One region of the Bradyrhizobium sp. Ses1 genome, then DNA from elsewhere that is predicted to be linked to it. Evidence: riboswitches for the same ligand, from Rfam matches in the RefSeq annotation. Region 1 holds a riboswitch; the other holds the start of a gene.
What was found. A riboswitch is a leader RNA that binds a small molecule or an ion and turns the genes downstream of it on or off. The one in region 1 is predicted to bind cobalamin.

Region 1 (5,320 bases):
CCGCTCCGCGAACTCCATGACATCGGCCGCCTGCATCGCCCGCACCACCGCCTCAGTGTCGCGCGGGGACAGCCGCGCCGGATCGGTCGCGCCATGCGGATAGCGGCCGAGCGCGACGATGTCGCGCGCCGGCAGCGGCCAATGCACCATGTGCCCTTGCGGAAGATAGCCGAAGCGCTTGGCCCGTTCGCGCAGCGGCAGCGCGGCAAGCGCCTCGCCTCCCACCTTGATGACGCCGTCGGAGGGAATGAGGCCGGCGAGCGCGCGCAGCAGCGTGGTTTTGCCGGCGCCGTTCGGACCGACCAGCGCGACGAGATGACCGGAGGCGAGTTGCAGCGACACATCGTTGAGCACGCGGCGGCCGGCGAGCACGACGTTGAGGTGTTCTACAACAAGCGCCGTCATGCGACGCCTCCGCCGAGCGCGCGACGCTCGCGCATGATGAGATAGAGGAAGAACGGCACGCCGATGATCGAGGTCAACACGCCCACCTTGATGTCCGACGTCGACGGGATGATGCGCACCGCGATGTCGGCCGCGAGCAACAGCGCCGAGCCGGCAAGCGCGCTCGGCACCAACAGCCGCGCCGGATCGTGGCCGATGACGGGCCGCATCAGATGCGGCGCGACCAGGCCGATGAAGCCGATGGTGCCGGTGACCGCCACCGCGCCACCAACGCCAAGCGCAACGCCTGCGATCACGAACAGGCGCAGGCGGCCGACATCGACGCCGAGGCTTTGCGCGGTCTCTTCGCCGAGCGTGAGCGCGCGGAAGGCGCTGGCTTGCGACAGCAGGATGGCCGCGCCGGCGACGATGAACGGCAGCGCCAGCGCGACATGCTGGAAGCTGCGGTCCTCCAGCGAGCCGAGCAGCCAGAACGCGATCTCGAGCGCCAGGAACGGATTGCTCGCGAGGTTCATCACCAGCGCCGTCGCAGCGCCCGCAAGGCTCGAGATCGCAAGCCCGGCGAGGATCAGGATCAAGAGGCCCGCATTGCGGCCTGCGATCGCGAGCAGCACGAAGACCGAGCCGAATGCGGCGATGATGGCGGCGACCGGCAGCGCATAGGAGCGGACGTCAGCCAACCCCAGCGCGATCACCAGCACCGCACCGAACGCCGCCGATTGCGGCGCGCCGAACAGCGAGGGCGAGGCTAAGGGATTGCGCAACAGGCCTTGCAGCGCCGCGCCTGACAGACCGAGGATGGCGCCGATCGCAAACGCCAGGATGGTGCGCGGCAGGCGAATCTCGCGCACGATCACCTGCGTGACATCGCTGCCGCCACCGAACAGCGCCTCGATCACCGTCAGCGGCGACAGCCGCACCGGGCCGGTGCCGAGCGAGATCAGCATCAGCAAGGCAACCAACGCAATCATTGCAACGGTCGCCCCCAACCGCCGCCGCGCGGCCAGACCCGCCGCTATCGTGAAATCCTGTGCACTCATCGCGCCCTGCTTCTTGCAGCGAATTCGGTGGCAGACAAGCGACACCGGAACAAAAAAACGTATGGGAGCCAGGGAGCCGCAGTTTCGCCGGGATTGACTCACGTGCCGCCGAAATCCTAGATGGCCCTGACGGTTCCTATCGGGATCAAAAGGGAATGCGGTACCGGGAAACTTCCCGTAAAGCCGCGGCTGCCCCCGCAACTGTATGCGGTGAATCCTTCGTCATATGCCACTGGGAGTCTCGGTCCTGGGAAGGCGACGAAGGGTAACGACCCGCGAGCCAGGAGACCTGCCGTCATACGTGGTCACACGCGACGATGTCGGTCGGGGAGTACAGGCATTTGCTTCACCTGAAGCGCGAAACGCGATGGTGAGCCTTGGTTCGCTGTGACGTGCCACTGACGTCATACCGAGGTCTCGCCGATGTTCTCTGCTACCACAGTCACCAAGCAACGCCGCGCGCTGCTGCTCGCGTCGAGCATGCTGGCGCCCGCTTTGTATGTTTCCGCCGCGCAGGCGCAGGAAGCGCCCTCCGAGCAATTGCCGCCGGTCGAGGTCAGGGCGCCCGGCGACCACAACCGCACCCGTGCCAAGCCCGCTTCCGACGGCACTCCAGGTCCCCGGCGGCCCGCGCCGGGCCAGGTGCCGACCAACGCGCAGCCGGCCGGCGGCGCGGGCGCTGGCGGCGCCGCCGCTGGCGGAGCTTCATCCGGTGGCGGTGGCGGCGGCCCGCAATTTGCCGGCATTGTCGGGACGTCCTCGACCGTGATCACCGCCGACGACATCGCGCATTCGCCGACCCAGGTTCTGGCCGAGATCATCGCGCAGGCCCCCGGCGTGCAGCTTCAATCGCTCTATGGCGGCGTGAACGGCGCCAAGACCTCGGTCGACCTGCGCGGCTTCGGCGCGTTCGCCACCGCCAACACGCTGTTCCTGCTCAACGGGCGACGGCTCAACGACATCGACATGGCGCAGGTGGATCTATCGACCATCCCGCTCGATTCGATCGAGCGCATCGAGATCACCCGCGGCAACAGCGGCGCCGTGCTCTACGGCGACAATGCGATAGGCGGCGTGATCAACATCGTCACCAAGACCGGTGTCGGCGGCCCGCCGGTCTCGATCCGCGGCGAAGCCGGCTATGGCTCCTTCAACCAGCGCATGGCCGCGATCTCGACCGCGATGAATTCGGGACCATGGTCGGCGTCGTTCTACGGCAACGGCATCAAGTCCGACGGCTACCGCGTGAACAATGCGCTCGACCAGCGCAACGGCGTCGGCAATCTCAACTACACGACGCCGGACCTGAAAGCCTTCCTGACGGTGACCGGCGACGACCAGAAGCTGGGCTTTCCCGGCGGCAGGCTGGTCGATCCTTCGATCGGCGTCAATCAGCTCGTCACCGATCGCAAGGGCGCCGCCACGCCGTTCGACTATGGCAACCAGCAGGGCGCGAGCGCGACGGCGGGCTTCACCAAGACGCTCCTGAACGGTGTCGACCTGATCGTCGATGGCGGCTACCGCCAGAAGGACACGCAAGGCGCGTTCTTCGGCACCTCGCCATTCATCAGCGCGGCATCCACCTACAATGACGCCGCGTTGCAGACCTGGTCGATCACGCCGCGGCTGAGCATCAACAATTCGATCTTCGGGATTCCCTCGTCGATCCTGACCGGCATCGACTATTACGATGCAACGTTCCACCAGCAGCGCGGCGCGTTCCGGGGCGTGCCGCCGATCCATACCTACGACCTGTCGCAGCAGTCGCTCGCCGGCTATTGGCAGCACACGGTTGGCCTCTTGCCCACCACCGATTTCTCCTATGGCGCGCGGGTGCAGAACACCTGGCTCAGCGCGCGCGATCGCTACGATCCGAACGCGCCGTTCGCCTTCGACGCGCAGGCGACGCCGCTCGACCAGAGCGAGACCAATTACGCGCTGCATGTCGGCGTCGAGCATCGCTTCACCGAAATGTTCTCGGTGTTCGCCCGCGCCGCGCACGCGTTTCGCACGCCCGATGTCGACGAGCGCACGTCCACCGGACCCGCGTTCGATGCGGACTTCAACCCGTTGCCGCAGAATTTCCAGTTGAAGACGCAGACCTCGCACGACGTCGAAGCCGGCTTCCGCGTCAAGACGGGCCGCTTCCAGGTGCAAACCAGCATCTACAACATGGACCTCGAGAACGAGATCCATTTCAATCCGGTGCTGTTCTACAACATCAACCTCGATCCGACCCGGCGTTATGGCTCCGAGACGCAGGCCTCGCTGCGCGTCAGCGATACCGTGTCGCTGCGCGGCGGCATGGCTTACACGCGCGCCGTGTTCCGCGAGGGACAGTTCGCGGGCAACGATGTGCCGCTGGTGTCGCGCTACACCGGCAATCTCGGCGTGACCTGGAATATCTGGGACAACTATCTCGTGTTCGATGCCACGCTGCGCGCCTGGAGCTCGCGCGTCATGGACAACGACCAGGCCAATACGCAAACGCGCATTCCGGGCGATGCGACGATCGACCTCAAGCTCAGCGGCGCCTATGAGCATTTCTTCTGGTCGGTCAGCGTCAACAACGTCCTGAATGCGCTCTATTACGACTACGCCATCGCCTCGAACTTCACGCCCGGCCGCTTCAGCGCCTATCCGCTGCCGGGTCGGACTTTCCTGGTGAAGGCCGGCGCCACGTTCTGAAGCGATCGGCCGGTCCGCGAGCCACGCGCGGACCGGCTTGTTCCGCCCGAATCAGCCATTATGTCGTGATGGCGGGAGATCGACATGGGCGGGATCGGGAAGAGAAGCCAACCTCCGAAGCAGGAAGGCGGCAAGCCAAAGCCGCCGCCTCCACCTGCGCGTCACGACGAGGACGACGACTACGAAGACGGCGACATCGCCACACCGAAGCGCGATCGCTACGGCCCCGACGACGCGCCGTTGTGAGACGCTTCGCGTCATTGCGAGCGCGGAATTGTAGGGTGGGCAAAGGAGCGCAGCGACGTGCCCACCATCAGGCACTCCGCTCGCAATGGTGGGCACGCTTCGCTTTGCCCACCCTACGACGGCTGATGCAGTCCCGCGAAATCGTCGCGCTCGATCTTGCGGATGCTCTTCACATCGAGCAGATGCGCGCCGAAGCCGCCGCGGGCGACCGTCTTTGCCAGTTTCGGCGAGACCAGAGTGAGGCCGACCGTCATCGTCAGCGGCACGGCGCTGAGCCAGTCGAGCCGCACCGGCGTCAGCTCCTCGGTGCTGGCGTTGTAGGGCCCCGAGGTCTTCAAGAGATCGCCGCACTCGACCAGAATGTCGCGCCTGGTGCCGCCGCGGGAGGCGTGGCCGAGCAGCGCCTGCATCGCCAAATGCGTCCGCACGCCGGCGCGACTCTCAGGCAAGGGTTGTGGCGTCTCGCCGAGCGATACGCGCAGCAGGAGATCGACCAGATCGGCGCCGGCGCGGAAGGCATTGAGCGGCTCGACCAGGCGCGGATTGCAGTCGATCAGGAGCGGCACGGGGCTGTCGATCGGCATCACGTAGTCGACCGACAGCGCGCCGTGCCAAGCCAGCGCTCCCCCGATCGCTTCCAGATAGGCGCGCACCTGCGGACGGCTGACGCTTTCCTTGATCGCCTCACCGCCGCCGACACCGGGCGCGATCTGCCGATAGGCGTGGAAGCCGACCAGCTTCCCAAAGCAAAACACCGACTGCGCCTTCTCCGTCGTGCCGGTGACGAGATCCTGCATCAGAACCTCATCGGCAAAGGCGTCGCTGGCGCCGAGCTCGTACAGCGCGATGTTGAAATCGGCTTCGTCGCGCACGAACCAGATGCCGCGACTCGCGGTGCCGACCGAGGTCTTGATCACGGAAGGAAAGCGGATGGCGTCGCG
Region 2 (5,320 bases), on a different contig from region 1:
AGGAGCATGGTGGCAATCTCGATCAGGCGGTGCAGCGTTTCGGTGGGCGCGTGGAGGATTGGATTGATCTGTCGACCGGCATCAATCGGCAATCCTATCCGGTCGGCGAAATCGAGCCAAAACATTGGCAAACACTGCCATCGCGATCCGACATCGAGTTGCTGCTTGAGGCTGCGCGGCAGGCTTATGGGACCAGCGCGTCGATCGTGGCGATGGCCGGCGCGCAAGCAGCTGTCCAGCTCCTGCCGCGCTTCGCGCCCCGTGGTCGAGCCCACATTCTCGCGCCCACATACAACGAATACGCTGCTGTTCTGTCGGCCGCTGGCTGGGACGTTGCCGAGGTCCCGACGCTTGACGCTCTGGCTGGAACCGATCTCGCCGTGGTCGTCAATCCCAACAATCCCGATGGACGACGCCATGACAGGGAAGACCTGCTCGCGTTGCTGCCACGCGTTGGTTGTCTCGTCATCGACGAGAGTTTTGCCGACGCCGTTCTCGAATTGTCGCTCGCATCGGAGGCGGGACGACCGGGCCTCCTGATCCTGCGCTCATTCGGAAAGTTCTATGGCCTCGCTGGCTTGCGGCTCGGCTTCGTGCTTGGCGGGGAGCGAGACATCGCTGTCCTATCGGCGATGGCGGGTCCGTGGCCGGTCTCAGGTGCCGCGATCGCGGTCGGGCGGCGCGCCTTGCTGGATCGCGAATGGGCCATGGCAACCGCGAGTCGTCTCGAACGCGAATGTCAGCGGCTCGACGCCGCGGTGAAATCGCAGGGGTGGAAGCTCGTTGGCGGCACGCCGCTGTTCCGTCTCTATGAGACCGAAGACGCGCGCACGGCGCAGGCGCGGCTTGCGGGCGCACGCATCTGGTCGCGCATCTTTGAACAACAACCGCGATGGTTGCGGCTGGGTCTGCCGGGCGGCGAGGCCGAGTGGGCTCGCCTGAGCGAGGCCCTCTCGCGCTGACGTCTCCTGGTCAGCGGGCCAGCGCGAGCAGCCCTTCGACATCGAGATGAGCCTCGATGTGGTCGGCAAGCGCATCGAGCGCGCTTTCTACCTCTCCACGATACGGTTGGTCCGCCGCTGGAATGTCGAGCTGCGCGAGAAAGGACTTGCGGAAATCGTCGGACGCAGACAGGCCGTGCAGATAGCTGCCGTAGACGCGTCCGTCGCGCGAGATCGCGCCTTCCGGCGCGCCATCGAGCAGGGCGAACGGACGCGCGCGATCGGGTCCATCGGTTTGCCCGATATGGATCTCATAGGCATCGATCGGCTGTCTGGTCTCGATGTGTTGTGCGGCTACGCGGGTGAGCGTCTTCTGCTCGGTCATGACCGTGGTTACATCCAGAAGCCCGAGGCCTTGCGTTTCGCCCGCCGGTCCCTCGATCCTTTCGGGATCGGCGACGCTGCGCCCGAGCATCTGGTAGCCGCCGCAGACACCGAGCACATGACCGCCGCGGCGGTGATGTGCCAGCAGATCGATATCCCAGCCTTGCGCGCGCAGGAAGGCAAGATCGCCGCGTGTCGACTTCGAGCCGGGAATAATGACAAGCCTGGCGTCGCCGGGAATGGCCTCTCCGGGGCGAACCATCACGAGATCGATGCCGGGCTCAAGCTTGAGCGGGTCGAGATCGTCGAAATTGGCAATCCGTGACAATGCGAGAAAAGCGATCTTGCACTTGCCGGGCCTGCGCGCCTCGCCGAGCCCTAGGTCGCGTGGACAGTTATCTTAGCCAGAGCAGAGTTGCGGCGATAGCGACGACAGCGAAGGCCGGTGAGAACGACATGCGTCGTCGGTGGCTTCGAGGTTCTCCGCGATCTCCAGATAGTCGTACCGAAGCGCGATGTTGATCTCGTCGAGCACGACCATGCGCAAGGCTGGATCCCAGAATCAGTTGCTTCGCCTTGTCCCAGCCTGCCCTTGCTGCGGCGATATCGCGGGCGCGATCCTGCGTTTCCCAGGTAAAGCCTTCGCCCATTGCATAGAACTGGCAGAGGTCGCCGAAATGTCCGGTGAGCAGGCGGCGCTCGCCGGTATCCCAGGCTCCCTTGATGAATTGAACCACGGCGCAGGGAAAGCCATGCGCGACACAGCGCACGATCATGCCGAAGGCGGAGGATGATTTTCCCTTTCCTGCGCCAGTATGAACGATGATCAGTCCCTTCTCGCCGCTCTTGGTCGCCATGATCTTGTCGCGGGCGACCTTTTTCTTCGTCATTTTCGCCGCGTGGCGGGCATCTGCAGAGGCCTCGGAGGCGACGGCATCCTCGTCCTCGGCGGCATCCTGTTCAGACATCATCTGACGTGGTCCTTCGGCTTGACAAGTCGCAGGTAGAGGCAAATGGTGGGCCTGCGTTGGTTCCTGTCCTACGACAGGCGAAGAGGGAATGCGATAGAGCTCAAATCGAGAGGTTTGGGTTCGAAAAGCAGCCGCCCCCGCGACCGTGACCGGAGAGATGCCCGAAGCCACTGCCCCGAACGGGGTCGGGAAGGCGGGCACCGAAGGACAAAATCCTGCTCCGCTAGCCGGGAGACCTGCCAGCGCAACGTTTGAGACCGGCGGACGGGGTGTTCCGCGACGGGGAAGCGAGCCTTCCTTCGGATGGATTCGCGCACCTCATCGCCTCCCGCAGTTTATCCTGGAAGGGGCGATGACCGTCACACTTCATGTCTGCATTACCTGCCGGGCAGGCCAGACCGTTGCGGAGGGCGAGACTACGCCAGGCGCCCGGCTGCATGCCGCCATTCGCGATGCCGGCGTGCCGGATGGCGTCAATCTGGTTCCCGTCGAATGCCTGTCGGCTTGCACCCAGGGTTGCTCGGTCGCACTCAACGCGCCGGGACGGTGGTCCTATGTCTACGGTCGCCTGTCCGACGCCAACGCAAACGATGTGATCGCGGGCGCTGCGGCTTACGCAGCGGCGCTCGACGGCATCGTGCCATGGCGCGGCCGGCCCGAAATCTTCCGCAAGCAATCGCTTGCTCGCATTCCCTCCATCGCCATCGTGCCGGAGGCCGCCGAATGAACACGCTCGCAAAAGTCCCGCTCACGGTCGTCACCGGCTTCTTGGGATCAGGCAAGACGACGCTGATCCAGCATCTGATCACCAATGCCAACGGCAAGAAGCTTGCGGTGCTCGTCAACGAGTTCGGCAGCGAGGGCGTCGATGGCGAGATCCTGAAATCCTGCGCTGATGCAAATTGTCCGGAAGAAAACATCGTCGAACTCGCCAATGGCTGCATCTGCTGCACCGTGGCTGACGATTTCATTCCTGCGATGGAGCAACTGCTCGCGCGCAAGGTGAAGCCCGACCACATCCTGATCGAGACATCGGGGCTGGCCTTGCCAAAGCCGCTGCTCAAGGCGTTCGACTGGCCGGAAATCCGGTCGCGGATCACCGTTGATGGCGTGATTGCGCTCGCCGACGCGGAGGCCGTGGCCGCCGGTCGCTTTGCGCCGGACCCGGACGCCGTGGAAGCGCAGCGCGCGGCGGATCACAATCTCGACCACGAAACGCCGCTCTCGGAGGTGTTCGAAGACCAGATCGCCTGCGCCGATATCGTGCTGCTCACCAAGGCAGACCTGGCCGGCTCGGCAGGGCTCGAAGCAGCCAAGGCAGCGATCGAGGCCGAGATGCCGCGCCGGGTGCCGATGCTGCCGGTCGTCGATGGCGCCGTTGACGCGCGCGTGATCCTGGGGCTCGAAGCAGCTGCAGAGGATGATCTCGCTGCGCGCCCCTCGCATCATGATGGCGAGGACGAGCACGAGCACAATGATTTTGCGTCCGTCGTCGTCGATCTCCCGGAGGTCACCGATATCGATGCGCTGGTTGCATCGATCCAGCGGCTGGCGCGCGAGCAGAACGTGCTGCGTGCCAAGGGCTATATCGCGGTCGAAGGCAAGCCGATGCGCCTGCTGCTGCAATCGGTTGGCGAACGGGTGCGCCATCAGTTCGACAGGCCCTGGGGGGCGCGGCCGAAACAGTCAAAACTGGTCGTGATCGGTGAGCACGGCGACATCGACGAAGCCGCGATCAAGGCGGGACTTGGTATTGCGGGACTTGGCATCTGATGCACGTCGTCTTTCGCGAGAGCCGTGGTCTTGAGGAGACCGCGACGCCCAGGGACATCGGCCAGGATCCGGCCGATCTCGTGGCGCTCTCGTTTTCGGACTCTGATCTCGCCGCGTTTGCCTCCGGGTGGCGGCGCGGGCGCGAGAAACTGCCGTCGCTGAGGCTTGCGAACCTCGCGGAGCTGCGTCATCCGCTGTCGGTTGACACCTATGTCGAACGAACGCTGTTGCAGGCGCGCGGCATTTTGGTGCGCTTGATCGGCGGCGAGTCTTACTGGCCGTATGGACTGACGGCGCTGCATCAATTGGCGAAGGACCGCGGTATCGCGCTTGCTGTGCTGCCGGCGGATGGTCGCGATGATCTGCGGCTCGATGCGTTCTCGACTTTGCCGGTCTCGACGCTCAGACGGCTAAAAGTGCTCTGCGACAAGGGCGGGCCGGTCGCAGCGCAGGCGGCGATCGCCCAGCTTGCGCTGGCGTCGGGTCTCTATGCGGGGCCGGTCGTCGGGGAGATGGACGTTCCCGAGATGGGCTTCTACGACCCCGCGCGTGGGGTCGTTCCAACGCTGCCGGATTCCGGTGGGAAGCCGCGTGCGATCGTCACCTTCTATCGCTCTTATCTCACCGCCGCCGACACAGGTCCGGTGGATGCACTGATCGTAGCATTGCGGCGGAAGGGGTTTGATGCCTACGGTGTGTTCGCCACTTCACTGAAGGCGGCGGGCGTCGTGGATTGGTTGCGCGCGCATTTCGCGCAATGTGCTCCGGCGGCCATCGTCAATGCCACCGCGTTCTCCGCGGTTGGCGACGACGGCGCGACGCCGTTTGATGCTGCATTTTGCCCTCTGTTCCAAGTGGCGCTGTCCACGGCAAGGCGGGCGGATTGGGCCGAGTCGCTGCGCGGCCTCTCGCCCGGTGATCTGGCGATGCATGTGGTGTTGCCGGAGGTTGATGGCCGTCTGTTCGCAGGCGTGGTGAGCTTCAAATCGGCAGCCGAGCGCGACCCCGATCTGCAATTTACGCATCTTGCTCACCGGCCCGACGACGAGCGCGTCGATGCCATTACCGCGCGGGTCGTGGCTTGGCAGAGGCTTGCGGAGAAATCTGCGAGCGAGAAGCAGTTGGCGATTGTGCTCTCGAACTATCCGGGCCGCCCGCACCAGATCGCGCATGCGGTCGGACTCGACGCGCTGGCCTCCGTCGAAAGACTGCTCTCCGATCTCGGTGTAGCTGGTTTCGATGTCCAGCCGG

Region 2: it holds a riboswitch for cobalamin, as region 1 does, so the genes downstream of both, AC5ZG5_RS31230 (DUF1636 family protein) here and AC5ZG5_RS08010 (TonB-dependent receptor) in region 1, are expected to answer to the same signal.

The regions. Positions count from the first base shown of each region.
Region 1 covers NZ_JCAMOQ010000004.1:263,025-268,344, reverse strand. The annotation lists gene AC5ZG5_RS08020 (ABC transporter ATP-binding protein) at 1-405, opposite strand, end outside; gene AC5ZG5_RS08015 (FecCD family ABC transporter permease) at 402-1,376, opposite strand; cobalamin riboswitch at 1,559-1,756, shown strand; gene AC5ZG5_RS08010 (TonB-dependent receptor) at 1,869-4,133, shown strand; gene AC5ZG5_RS08005 (hypothetical protein) at 4,218-4,379, shown strand; gene AC5ZG5_RS08000 (hypothetical protein) at 4,493-5,320, opposite strand, start outside.
Region 2 covers NZ_JCAMOQ010000036.1:71,088-76,407, forward strand. The annotation lists gene cobD (threonine-phosphate decarboxylase CobD) at 1-962, shown strand, start outside; partial or broken gene AC5ZG5_RS31220 (cobyric acid synthase) at 973-1,707, opposite strand; partial or broken gene AC5ZG5_RS31225 (cob(I)yrinic acid a,c-diamide adenosyltransferase) at 1,767-2,293, opposite strand; cobalamin riboswitch at 2,337-2,554, shown strand; gene AC5ZG5_RS31230 (DUF1636 family protein) at 2,649-3,023, shown strand; gene cobW (cobalamin biosynthesis protein CobW) at 3,020-4,069, shown strand; gene cobN (cobaltochelatase subunit CobN) at 4,069-5,320, shown strand, end outside.